DNA from 3 places in the Bacillus sp. Marseille-P3661 genome. Region 3 is predicted to be linked to each of the others. Evidence: riboswitches for the same ligand, from Rfam matches in the RefSeq annotation. Region 3 holds a riboswitch; each other region holds the start of a gene.
What was found. A riboswitch is a leader RNA that binds a small molecule or an ion and turns the genes downstream of it on or off. The one in region 3 is predicted to bind cyclic di-GMP.

Region 1: another riboswitch for cyclic di-GMP. It lies ahead of C1724_RS09075 (hypothetical protein); the one in region 3 lies ahead of C1724_RS02330 (diguanylate cyclase domain-containing protein).
Region 2: another riboswitch for cyclic di-GMP. It lies ahead of C1724_RS03805 (type II secretion system protein); the one in region 3 lies ahead of C1724_RS02330 (diguanylate cyclase domain-containing protein).

What each region holds. Positions count from the first base shown of each region.
Region 1 covers NZ_LT965953.1:1,970,286-1,974,489, reverse strand. Annotated here, with positions in the region: gene C1724_RS09095 (PspA/IM30 family protein) at 1-76, shown strand, start outside; gene liaF (cell wall-active antibiotics response protein LiaF) at 206-937, shown strand; gene C1724_RS09085 (sensor histidine kinase) at 934-1,980, shown strand; gene C1724_RS09080 (response regulator) at 1,973-2,611, shown strand; gene C1724_RS09075 (hypothetical protein) at 2,856-3,074, opposite strand; cyclic di-GMP riboswitch class I at 3,227-3,310, opposite strand; gene C1724_RS09070 (PD-(D/E)XK nuclease family protein) at 3,537-4,204, shown strand, end outside.
Region 2 covers NZ_LT965953.1:847,307-851,510, reverse strand. Annotated here, with positions in the region: gene C1724_RS03815 (prepilin peptidase) at 1-469, opposite strand, end outside; gene C1724_RS03810 (hypothetical protein) at 485-1,036, opposite strand; gene C1724_RS03805 (type II secretion system protein) at 1,110-1,562, opposite strand; cyclic di-GMP riboswitch class II at 1,685-1,768, opposite strand; gene C1724_RS03800 (type II secretion system F family protein) at 1,852-3,060, opposite strand; gene C1724_RS03795 (type IV pilus twitching motility protein PilT) at 3,062-4,102, opposite strand; gene C1724_RS03790 (GspE/PulE family protein) at 4,118-4,204, opposite strand, start outside.
Region 3 covers NZ_LT965953.1:517,274-521,477, forward strand. Annotated here, with positions in the region: gene C1724_RS02325 (EAL domain-containing protein) at 1-2,117, shown strand, start outside; cyclic di-GMP riboswitch class I at 2,191-2,273, shown strand; gene C1724_RS02330 (diguanylate cyclase domain-containing protein) at 2,381-3,541, shown strand; gene C1724_RS02335 (PAS domain S-box protein) at 3,541-4,204, shown strand, end outside.

The DNA of each region.
Region 1 (4,204 bases), 1.5 Mb from region 3:
TTACTATAGAAATACGTTTGATAGTAAAATTGACCAACTTGAAAGAGCAATGAAAAAAGAAGTTAATGTGAATTGATATATGGTATGCTACTATTAGAAATACATGATTTGAAATGTGAAGGCACAGGACAGACTGTGTCTTTTAACTAGCTATGACGTAACGTTTAAGGTAATAATATACAACAATTGAAAGGGGATTTCCTATATGTTTCATCGCTTATCTACAGATAAATTAAATTGGATATTGATCATAGGGGTAATCCTCTTAATTGTTGAGGTAGCTTTTTTCAATGGCGGCCTAGTTTTTACAGTAGTGTTCTCATCTTTTTTGAGTTATATCGGTTGGAAGAAATACCAACGAATTTGGGGAAAGGTTTTATTTTGGATCGGCATTATTTCGCTAGTAATTACTATTTTAAATATGATCGCTGTTCGTTTCTTATTTATTGCCGCAATCGTCCTTTTTGTCATTCATTATTCTCGATCTAAAAAAGAACCTGAAAAAATTATCCCTCAGTTTGAAAAGGACGAGGATATAAAGCCTCAAGAACCTTTAATTAAGATAGAGCCATTGCTAGAACAACGACTTTTGGGTGATCAAAAGACAAGTGATACAGTTTATAAATGGCATGATGTGAATATCCATGGAGGATTTGGGGACAGAATTATTGACTTAAGCAACACAGTACTTCCAGAGGAATCGATTATATCAATAAGACATTTTATAGGAAATATAAAGGTTTATGTTCCTTATGAGGTTGAAGTTTATATTATTCACAGTTCGCTAATAGGCCGTGCAAGTTTATTAGGTGAACATTATATTAAACTTATGAATCAATCTATTTCTTATCAAAGCGAAGAATATTATTCTAAGAAACCAAGGGTAAAAATACTCACCTCGATCTGGTCAGGCGATATAGAGGTGAAAAGAATATGAACCTTATAATAAAACAGGTGATCGTTGGTTTAATCGTTTCGTTTGGTAGTGCAGTTTTGTTACTATCTTCGACGTTTTATGCGTTTCCTTTACTAGAGTGGTCAGAGCTTTGGTCTGCACGTGTATTGGGGGTTCCGTATATAATTGTAATTTTCACGGTGATGATTGGTATCGGAACAATAAGCGGTATTTCATCAGGCTCTTTCTGGCGTGAAAAGCTGCACTTGATTGATCAGCAACTTGATAATTTGATTAGAGGTCAGAAAATCTCCTTTGAACAGATAGAAACTGTACAGGAGATTAATCAAATTCAACAACACCTACTTAGTCTCGAAATGAAATTAAAAAAACAAGCCGAATTGTCACAAAGACTCGCAACTGAAAGAGCAGTGGATCGTGAAAAAAGCTTACAAGAGGTTGTTGTTCAAGAAAGGAACCGTCTAGCACGTGACCTTCATGATTCAGTTAGCCAGCAGCTATTTGCAGCATCGATGATGATGTCAGCGATTAACGAAACAAGTTCACTCCGAGACTCACCTGTAAAAAAACAACTTAAAATGGTCGAAAACATGATTCATCAATCACAATCAGAAATGCGGGCGCTGCTACTCCATTTACGACCTGTTGCCCTAAAAGGGAAGTCGTTAAAGGAGGGAATTGAGGAATTATTGACTGAATTAACGCAAAAAGTTCCGATTATCGTTGATTGGAAACTAGAAAATTTCGAAATGGACAAAGGTGTCGAGGATCAGTTATTTCGAATATTACAGGAGTCCATCTCTAATACATTACGACATGCAAAAGCAAATTCGTTACATGTTATGGTTATTAAAAGGGATGATACAGTGATATTACGTGTCGTTGATGATGGTGTTGGCTTCATTGTAGATCAAGTTAAAACAAGTTCATATGGATTGCAAAATATGCAAGAACGTGCACTTGAATTAGGGGGAACGCTTAAGGTTATCAGTCTTGAGAATCAAGGTACGCGGTTAGAGGTAAAAATACCTTACATAAAAAATGAGGTGAGTGGCAATGATTAAAGTACTATTTGCAGATGATCATGAAATGGTTCGGATTGGAGTTTCGGCATATCTTTCTTCACAAACTGACATTGATGTGATTGCAGAAGCAGATGACGGAGGGGAGGCAGTTAAGCTAGCGCTTGAGCTTAAACCCGATATTATTTTAATGGATTTAGTGATGAAAGAAATGGATGGGATTGAAGCAACTAAAATGATTATTCAATCATGGCCTGATGCAAAAATAATCATTGTTACTAGCTTTTTAGACGATGAAAAAGTCTATCCTGCACTTGAAGCTGGTGCAGTTAGTTATATGTTAAAAACATCTAAAGCAAACGAAATTGCGGATGCTATACGGGCAACATATAAAGGACAATCTGTTCTTGAACCGGAAGTTACTGGTAAAATAATGACAAAAATGCGCCAAAAGCCTGTGGAGCATCTACATGATCAATTAACAGAGCGTGAACTTGAAATTCTATTACTAATGGCTGAAGGAAAAACAAATCAAGATATTGCAGATCAACTCTTTATATCCCAAAAAACTGTAAAGGTACATGTTAGTAACATTCTAGGAAAACTAGAAGTCCAAGATCGAACTCAAGCAGTAATATATGCCTTCAAACATGATCTGATAAATATGAAATAAGAATTCTGTCCCAATTGTTTTGGGGCAGTTTTTTATACTTATTGTTGCTGAAATAAAGGTTCTAACTTGAGGAAAAAGAAAGGTTGCACATATAGTAAAATATTCAGATGGAACGCTTGTTCTTATTGCAGAAAGAGGTTAAATTAGTATGAAAAGGAATTATGGAGGGATCCCTTAGACTAAAAAAGCCCTCAACGTGGATATATTAGGATTGGGGGCTTCATTAATCTTTTATTTTACTTTTTTATTTACATAAAGATAGTATATCGGTAGCATTTTTAAGGTTATTCAAACATTCTACGCGAATTTGTTCATCGCAAACAAAATCGTGTAAAATTTCATACTCAAGTCTCGCAGTAATAATAGATAAATGGTAATCAGTTTCTCCACTAAATTGATTTTCATCTAGATAATTCATAATTTCTCTCTCAAAATATTCGACAGTTCCAAATAATACAGTCAATTTCTTTCCGCCTTTCTATTAAAAATTTATTTGCTGGTATGTATACCTACTACTTTCCCAAACTGGGGTCCGTAAAAACAGCCTACCAAAAAGACAGGTAAGCTGTGATAATGTCAATTCTAAAACTTATCATAGTTAATTGTACCCGTTCGTTTGGCAACCCGACTGTCATAGTTCCACACCTTAGACTCGTGGCTTTGCGTCCTTATCTTTCAATAAGTTTGCCTTTATCAAATTATTAATTTAATAATAAGACGTATTGATAATAACTTCAAATACTATTTGTCAACTTTCGACATTTTCCCCTAAAATGGTTAATTAGTCCTAATTGGTTTTGGTTCTAAGGTAATTATAATCTTCATTCTAGCGGTGGAGTTTATGAAAAAAATAGCTATGTTATTTATGATGTTCCATTTTGTCTATAATAGTAGATAAAGAAATTTACCTAATGGGGTGATCTTTGTGGGTCGGTTACTATTTACATCGTTGTCAGACATCGCATCACAGGAACGACTGTGTCAATGGTATACTTTTCAGACAAATGAAGTGAAACCAATTTATTACCTTTTACCATCAATGAAATGGTTTCAACATGCTCGGAAAAGACAGCCTGGTATACGATTTCAAACTTTCGATGATTTGGCAATTCTTATTCTACAGCAACAAAATTATCAATTTACGCAGATTACTGAGGAAGAACGGTTTTTCTTTTTTTGTGAAATTCTTGACAAAGCGAACACCTATAATTCATACAAAGAATTAGTTCAACAGGCAAAAGCATATGCTGAAACATATGGCCAATTGAAACGCCTTGGGCTAACAATTGAACAAACCCCCCGACCACTACTCGATCTTCAACCTATATTTAAAAAGTATGAGGATGTTTATCGGGACGCAAAAGGGTTTATGGATCCAGAAAATCGGATATTTAAAGCGGTTGAACTAGGGAGACATTTAACTGAATTTCCATTGAGTCATGTAGTAATCGATGGTTATAGCGATTTTAGTCCAGTTCAATATTCATTAATACAGTATTTATTAGCATCTGCTGTACCAGTAACTATTTATCTTCCGGAGTTTAAGACACCTTTAATTAATATAACCGTCTCAACTTTAAAAACGATGGGATT
Region 2 (4,204 bases), 330 kb from region 3:
CTAGCACACTGCCAACAAAAGGACTATACCACGGGTCCAACGGGATAATGATCCTAGCAATTAGAAATAACGGAGCAAAAAACAACAGAACTTTATCTGGAATGATCATATAATGAATGTCAGAAATAAAAATGATCATTAGCAAGGACATTAATAGCAGGGCAACTATTAGCTCTGGTGTCCAACCGATCAGAATCGCAGACAACACAAATAAACAACTCGTCATAATTTCAAAAACTGGATATATCCACGAAATTTTCATACCGCAGCTTTTACATTTTCCTTTTTGTAATATAAAAGAAAAAACAGGAATCAGCTCCGTGGCTGTTAGTTCATGTTGACAGTTTGGACAATGAGAGCGTGGTTTGATGATCGACAATTTTTGCGGCACCCGCAAACCAACAACATTATAAAATGATCCTAATACAAGGCCAACAATTCCTATATAGATAAGTAAAATAAAATTCATAGGTATCATTCCAAGTTAATATTTGGGTAGAACAACATCTTCCGTATCAAGTGTATCAATCGGCACCATTGTTTGTATAGACTTTTCTCCTACTAGCGTTGGATTTGTGATTGTATTTATGATCGAAGTTTGTTTTTGATCAACTGCTGTTAAATAAATTTGATATATTACCTGATCCTTAACTTTAATTACTCTTATGTATGAGTGATCACCGTACACTTGATCAAGCGATGTTATCGAATCAAAAGATTCCGAATCCAAACCACCTTGAATATAGTTCGATTGAATTAGTGTTGTTAATGAAATATCTGTATAGTATAAAGAATGCTCATTATAGTAATCATCCCTACTAAAAGAAGGCTGTTCTCTAACAAGGTAGATGGGCATTACACGAGTGATCGCATCTACGTTGAAAAGATGGGAATGCTTTTCAGAAATTTCGATGGCACGCGCTAATAAAATATTTCCCACAACAAACGAAATTCCAATAATCGCAATCACCGCAAATGTTTCTGTTAAGGGATATTTTTGGCGATTAGGATCAAGGGAAAAAATATTTAGAATCATGTTGTGGGAACCTCCTTTTGGTGTAGATGTGGAAAACCGCATCAACGGGGTTGATGCGGTGGTCAATTCAAATTTATCCTGTTACATCAGTGCGATCAAGATCAGCTGCTTTAACACCAGTACCATCCGATCCAATATCATGGTTTGCTCCATCTAGCCATACTGAATATTCTATAATTCCAGTGGCATTTTTTTGTACATAAACTTCCCCAGCAGTATATGATCCTGTACCGGTTGGATCTTTAGGAGCAGATTCTAGATAGCCCTGACTAACTAAATCAGTCATTTGTAACTCTGTGGCAGTAGTTGTAATATTAATTCCTTCAGATGCAACCTTCAATCTTGCTGCCTCAATTAGTTGTCTTGCATTAGCAACATGTGCATCCTTTTTACTATTGTCAATTATATTCCCAATACTCGGCACAGCAATCGCTGCAATAATTCCCAAAATAACGATTACTGCAAGTAATTCAACTAATGTAAAACCTTTGTTATTCTTAAGCAGCTGTTTCATTTTTTTAATCATTTCTTCTCTCCTATTCCATCATTTGTTTGTTTTGGCTATTTTCTCTTTTTATAGCCAATTTATTTGAAAATCTGTGGTGTATTTTTGGGAAAATAAAAAGGCCAATAATATTTATCTCTATAAATAAAACTGGCCGGTTGCACTAGTAGCTCCAAATCGTCCAAGTGCCCATTTACGAACGATTCTTCATTGCTTCCAATATAATACTTTCGAACTAAATCTATTATATAAAGAATTGTTTAGATTATCTATAGAAATTTATTTCTTTAATGTGAAATTTTTGTTAAGCCTATTGAATTTGCTCGAAAATGGAAAACATTGGGATCGCAATTGCTGCTACAATACCACCGACGACAACAGACAAAAATACAATCATTAACGGCTCAATTAGCGATTTAATTTGGTCTGTTGCATGATCAACCTCTGTTTCATAAAAATCAGCAACCTTATCAAGCATCACGTCTAAAGAACCTGTTTTTTCGCCAACAGCCAACATTTGCGTAACAAGCGGTGGGAATATCCAATGCTTTTCCATTGGACCTACCATTGATTGGCCTGTTTCTAACGCGTTTCTTGATTCCTTAAGCACTTTCACGACTACTTCGTTGCCAACAATTCTTTCAACAATGGCAACAGATTGGAGAATAGGAACAGAAGTCGCAAATAAAGATGCCATTGTTCGTGTCATCCTTGCTAACGCTGCTTTTTGTAGTAGTTTACCGAAGATCGGTATTTTTATAAGTGCATAATCAATGTAATATTTTGTTTTTGGATTACGTTGCAATGTGGTAAATCCAAAGTAAGCTGCAACAACCAATAAAATAAAAACCCACCAAAGGGATTTGAAGTAATTCCCAGCATTCACAACAAGTCTTGTAATGAGCGGCAGCTCTGATCCAAATGACTGAAACATGCTAGCAAATGTTGGCACTACTGCTGCTAACAAAAATATGACGACAACAGCGGCAATTCCCCCGACAACAATGGGATAGGCCATCGCTGACTTAACTTTGGCTCTCGTATTATGCTGCTTTTCATAATAAACAGCGAGACGGTCTAAAATTTCATCCATATTACCGCCTGCTTCTCCCGCCCGGATCATATTGATAAATAGCGACGGAAACACTTTGCGATGCTTTTCAGCAACATCTGAAAAGGGATTACCTGCGCGCAAACCTTCTTCTACATCTACTAAAGCTGCATTTAAGACTTTGCTGTTTGTTTGCTGTGATAGTATATTTGTTGCATCAACAACAGAAATCCCTGCTTTTAATAAAGTTGAAAACTGGCGAATATAAATGACAAAATCCTGTAATTTTACACGACCTTCAAATAATTTAATTTCTTTATATAAAATGCTAGTTAGTTCCTCAATTGAAGTTACCGCTATTCCTTGTTCACGGAGCTGTTGAACTGTCTCCTTTTGCGAATCGCCTTTGATTCGCCCTTGAACTACTTTTCCTGTTTTATTGCGACCTTTGTAGCGAAAGTAAGCCATTCTATAAAGCTCCTTCCTGCAAATAAGGAGCGGCCATTTCTTTAGTAATATATTTGTGTTCTACTAGATCTTTAATTGACATCTCCAAAGTATGCATTCCGGCTGCTTTGCTAGTTTGCATGACGCTCGGTATTTGATGAATTTTTTCATTGCGAATTAAATTTTTAATAGCTGCTGTATTCACTAATATTTCAGTAGCTGCTTTCCGCCCTTTTTTGTCTGCAGTTTGGAAAAGGCGCTGTGAAATAATTGCGGCCAATACTGATGCTAGTTGGATGCGCACTTGGGCATGCTGATTAGGCGGAAATACATCAATAATTCGATCAATAGTTGCTGGTGCACTCGTTGTATGTAAGGTTCCTAGCACTAAATGCCCTGTTTCTGCTGCCGTAATAGCTGTTGAAATCGTTTCTAAGTCTCGCATTTCCCCTACTAAAATCACATCTGGATCTTGCCGCAAACATGCACGTAATCCATTTGCAAAATTTTGCGTGTCAAAACCTACTTCCCTTTGATCAATAATACAATAGCGGTGCTTATGTAAATATTCAATTGGATCTTCTAGCGTGATGATATGTCTGCGCATGTTTTTGTTCATATAATCAATCATAGCTGCCAATGTGGTTGACTTACCACTACCAGTTGGGCCAGTCACTAGTAACAGACCTTGGGGCTTTTTGGCAATGTCCTTTAGAACTTCCGGCATTTGTAATTGCTCAAGCGTTGGAATTTGCGTCGGAACCGTCCGGATCGCCATGCTTATGCAGCCTCTTTGATGGTATGTGTTTACACGAAAACGAGATACGCCCTGAAGACCATATGAGAAGTCAAGCTCGCCTTTATCTTTAAATTGCTGCCATTGACTATCTGAAATAATTGATTGAGCCATACCTTCACTATCAGCTGGTTTAATAATATCTTTTCCATATTGTTTTAATTCACCATGAATTCGAAACACAGGTGGTACACCAACTGTTATATGAACATCTGAGGCACCTAGCTCAAATGCTGCTCGAAGCAATTGATCTAATCGTTCTTTCATTCCCCTCACCCTCCTTTAATCCTCTACAGCTACACGCAATACTTCCTCAGTCGTGGTCAACCCTTGTTTTGCTTTTAATAATCCATCATCAAGTAAAAAAAT
Region 3 (4,204 bases):
TCTTGACTGGTTTACCAAATCGGTTCAACTTTATTTCTAATTTTAATAAGGCTATAACAAATCAAAATGTAGAGACTGCAGCTGTTTTATACCTTAATTTAGACCGATTTAAATTGATTAATGATACGCTTGGTCACGATATTGGTGATCTGTTGTTAAAAGAAGTTTCAAATAAATTGCTAGACTGCATTGGCACTGATGATTGTATAGCAAGGCTTGGCGGTGATGAATTTATATTTCTCCTTCCGAACAAAAATGCTGAGGGCGCTTTGAATACAAGTGGAAAAATTCTAGATTGTTTAAATGTGGGAATCAACTTAAAAGGTTATGAGTTATTTATAACCCCAAGTATTGGAATAAGTTTATATCCTCAGGATGGAGGTAATAGTGAAACCTTACTGAAAAATGCTGACATAGCTATGCACCAAGCAAAACAATTAGGAAATAATAATATCCAATTCTATGAAAATAAATCAGCTGAAATCACAAATGAAGTATTCACTATGGAAGCGGATCTTCGAAAAGCAATTGAACATGAAGAATTTGTTTTATATTACCAGCCAAAGGTCGATATCCAATCAGGTGAACTATCTGGACTAGAAGCTCTAATTCGCTGGCAACATCCTGATAAAGGATTAATTTCCCCCGCACGCTTTATTCCTTTGGCAGAAGAAACCGGTATGATCGTTCCAATTGGGGAATGGGCATTAAGACAAGCGTGTACTCAGATGAAGGCCTTACATGATAAAGGTATTATGACACCTGTTGTATCTGTTAACCTTTCAGTAAGGCAGTTTTATCAGCCCAATTTAATTAAAATGGTTAGCCATATACTAAATGAAACTGGTTTACCTCCAGCATTTTTGGAGCTTGAGATTACCGAAAGTATGATGATTGATACACATCATGCGCTCAAGATAGTGTCTGAGCTGAAAAAGCTAGGAGTAACAATTAGTTTAGATGATTTCGGGACGGGTTATAGTTCGCTTTATTACTTGAAAAAATTCCCAATCGATATTGTGAAAATTGACCAATCCTTCGTTCGAGATTGTTTAGAAGATGTAAATGATTCTACTATTGTAGAAACCATTATTGCGATGGCACACCAACTTAAACTAGAAGTCATTGCTGAAGGTGTTGAAACAAAAGAACAGCTTATATTCTTACAACAGCATCTATGTAATAAAGCACAAGGCTACTTATTCAGTAAACCTGTGCCAATAGAAGAGATTGAGAAGAAGTTTGCTGAACTTGAGCAACTAGTCGACCAACTTGGAGTTCCACAAGAAATAAGGGAACAAAAGTGGATGGAAGAAGCGTTTAGGATAGCGCAACAAGAACTGCATGACACTATACGTCAGCAGCAAGGTATGACGTTAAAAGTCAAGGAGCAGGACGGAAGGTATATCCATACTTTGTGTGATGGCGAATTACTGTATCGATTAGGATTCGTACCAGAACAAATTCTCGGGAAGGACCACTTTGAAGTTTTAAGTGTTGAAGTGGCTGAAGAGATCACAAGTTATTATCGAAGAGCTTTCAATGGGGAAGAAGAGGTTGTTTTTGAAATGGAATATAATGGTCTTCACTATTTAGCGTCATTACGACCTATTCGAAAAGGTGGACAAATAGTTGAGGTCATTGCATCTTGTGTGGATATTACAGAGCGAAAACGAGTAGAAGAGGCTTTAAAAGCTAGTGAAGAGAAGTATCGACTTATAGCAGAGAATACATCAGATCTAATTAGAGTTGTTGATTTGAATGGAGTACTTCAATACGTCTCACCTTCACATCAATCAATATTAGGCTATTCACCTGAAGAAATTCATGAAATGTCTGTTTTTCAATTTATTCATCCGGAAGATATTCCATATGTACGGAGAATGCATGATGAAACGATTGCTACTAATACACCTGCTCAGATTGAATTTCGACATATCCATGCAGATGGTCATTGGGTATACGTTGAAGCAAAAGGAACTCCTGTACGAGGTGAAAATGGGCAGATTGAGAGTGTTGTTATAGTTGCTAGGGATATCACAAAGCGGAAACTAGCTGAATTAGATTTCCGCAAGTTTAAGTCTATAGATCCTATTGAGAAGAGTAATTTTGGTTAGCGAAAAAAAGTTAAAGGGCGGAGTTAACGACATCTCGGTACTTGCTAGTTAATTAATATTTAAACTAAACAACTTTTGAAAATGGCAAACCTATCGAAAGCTAGGGACGCAAAGCCACGGGCCTAAAGTATCTACAATGGCAGCCGGGTTACCAAAGGATAGACAAAAAGCTATTCTTTTTTAGAATGGCTTTTTTTATGAGAAATTTCAGGTCAATCCTTATATAAAGTTTAACTCATTTGAAATAGGGAGGACCAAACAATATGTACGATATTGCAATGACTACACTAACAAAGAGGTTTTTAACTCTCAAAAATTTTTTATGGCTATTTCTTATGTTTGCAGTTATTCAATACTTGGATGAAGTGCTTGAATCTTTAGGAATTACTATTGAAAATACAATTTTAGATTATGTTTTTGATGGTGTTCAAATGGTATTTATCGGAATTTGCATATATATTTTTCTTCAATATGTGGAAAAAAGTGTACAAAATTCACTATTAAAAGAAACGTTTTTACGCGCAGTGACAGAAAATATGGATGAGGGAGTATCTGTCTGTGACAAAGATGGAAATCTATTATATATGAATGGCACTTCTTCACAACGTGTAAATAAAGATTTTCTATCATTTCCGATTCCTTACGAGCATTGGACACAAAAATTGAATATCTATGAAGATGATAATCAAGAAATGAATACTAACAATATACCTTTGTTAAGAGCTTTAAGAGGAGAAGAGGTTAAGCATCAACAATTAATATACAAACCAAATGGTGAATCTGCTCAATTTCATTCAGTAAATGGTAAACAAATTACAAGTAAAACCGGTGAGATTATTGGTGCGCTTGTTGTTATTCATGATATTACCGAACAAAAACGAGCCGAGCAAAAAATAAAGTATATGGCATATCATGATAATTTAACGGGGTTACCCAACTTAAGATTTTTTAAAGAAAAGGTATCCGGTATCTTGGAAGTGGATTACCAAAACAAAACTTCAAAGCCGTTAGCCATCATGTTTTTAGATTTAGATGGCTTTAAAGCGGTCAATGATAATTTTGGACATGACATGGGGGACTTGTTATTAATAGAGGTTTGTAAGCGTATTACTGCATGTTTACCTGATAGCGATTTAGCTGCACGGATAGGTGGAGATGAATTTACAATATTACTTCGAGATATAAAAGCTAAAGAAGATGCTATTGCAGTTGCACATTCTATTATCAATAAAGTTGGTTATCCTTATGACATACATGGAAATAAACTACAAGTAACTACAAGTATAGGTATCAGTTTCTATCCTTATGACGGTTCGGACAAGGGAACATTAATGAAGAATGCTGATACCGCGATGTACACAGCTAAGAAAAATGGAAAAAATCAATATTGTGTTTTTCATGACATTAAGGGAGATCGAAAATAATGAAACAATTTGTGAAAAGAATAGGAAAAGATGTTTTGGCATTTTCAAGTTTATTTGATTTCATGAAAGACTTAATTATTTTAGTGGAAATTGACGGCGATTCCTATCGATATGTATATGTGAACCAATCAGCAGCCAGTGTTCTAAGTTACGATGGTGGCATTTACGGACAACGGATCGAGGATGTAGTACCTAAAGGTCGAGCAGAGCTATTAAAACAATACTTTAAAGAGGTTCAAACTACGAAAAAATCAGTAGAGTACATTGAATCCATCGAAACTAAAAATGGTACTTTTATTGGCGAAAGCTCTCTTGGCCCCATTATAACAGAGGATGGAGATTGTCAATATATCTTGGCTATTACTAGAGATGTAACTGAGAAGATGCAAAAAGAAATGGAACTGTTAGAAACTAAAAGAACGTTAGAAAAAGAGCATAAAAGGTTAACTTCCTTGGTAGAAAACAATGACGATGCTGTATTTGAATTAGACTTAATGGGAAATTTCACTAGCTCAAATGCCATCCTTACACAAATAACAGGTTATAGTGAACAGGATTTGATTGGCAGCTCCTTTGTTCCATTGATTGATAAAGAGTATTTAAACGATACACTTTCACACTTTGAACGAGCATTAGCTGGAATTAATGAAGAATACGAAACCT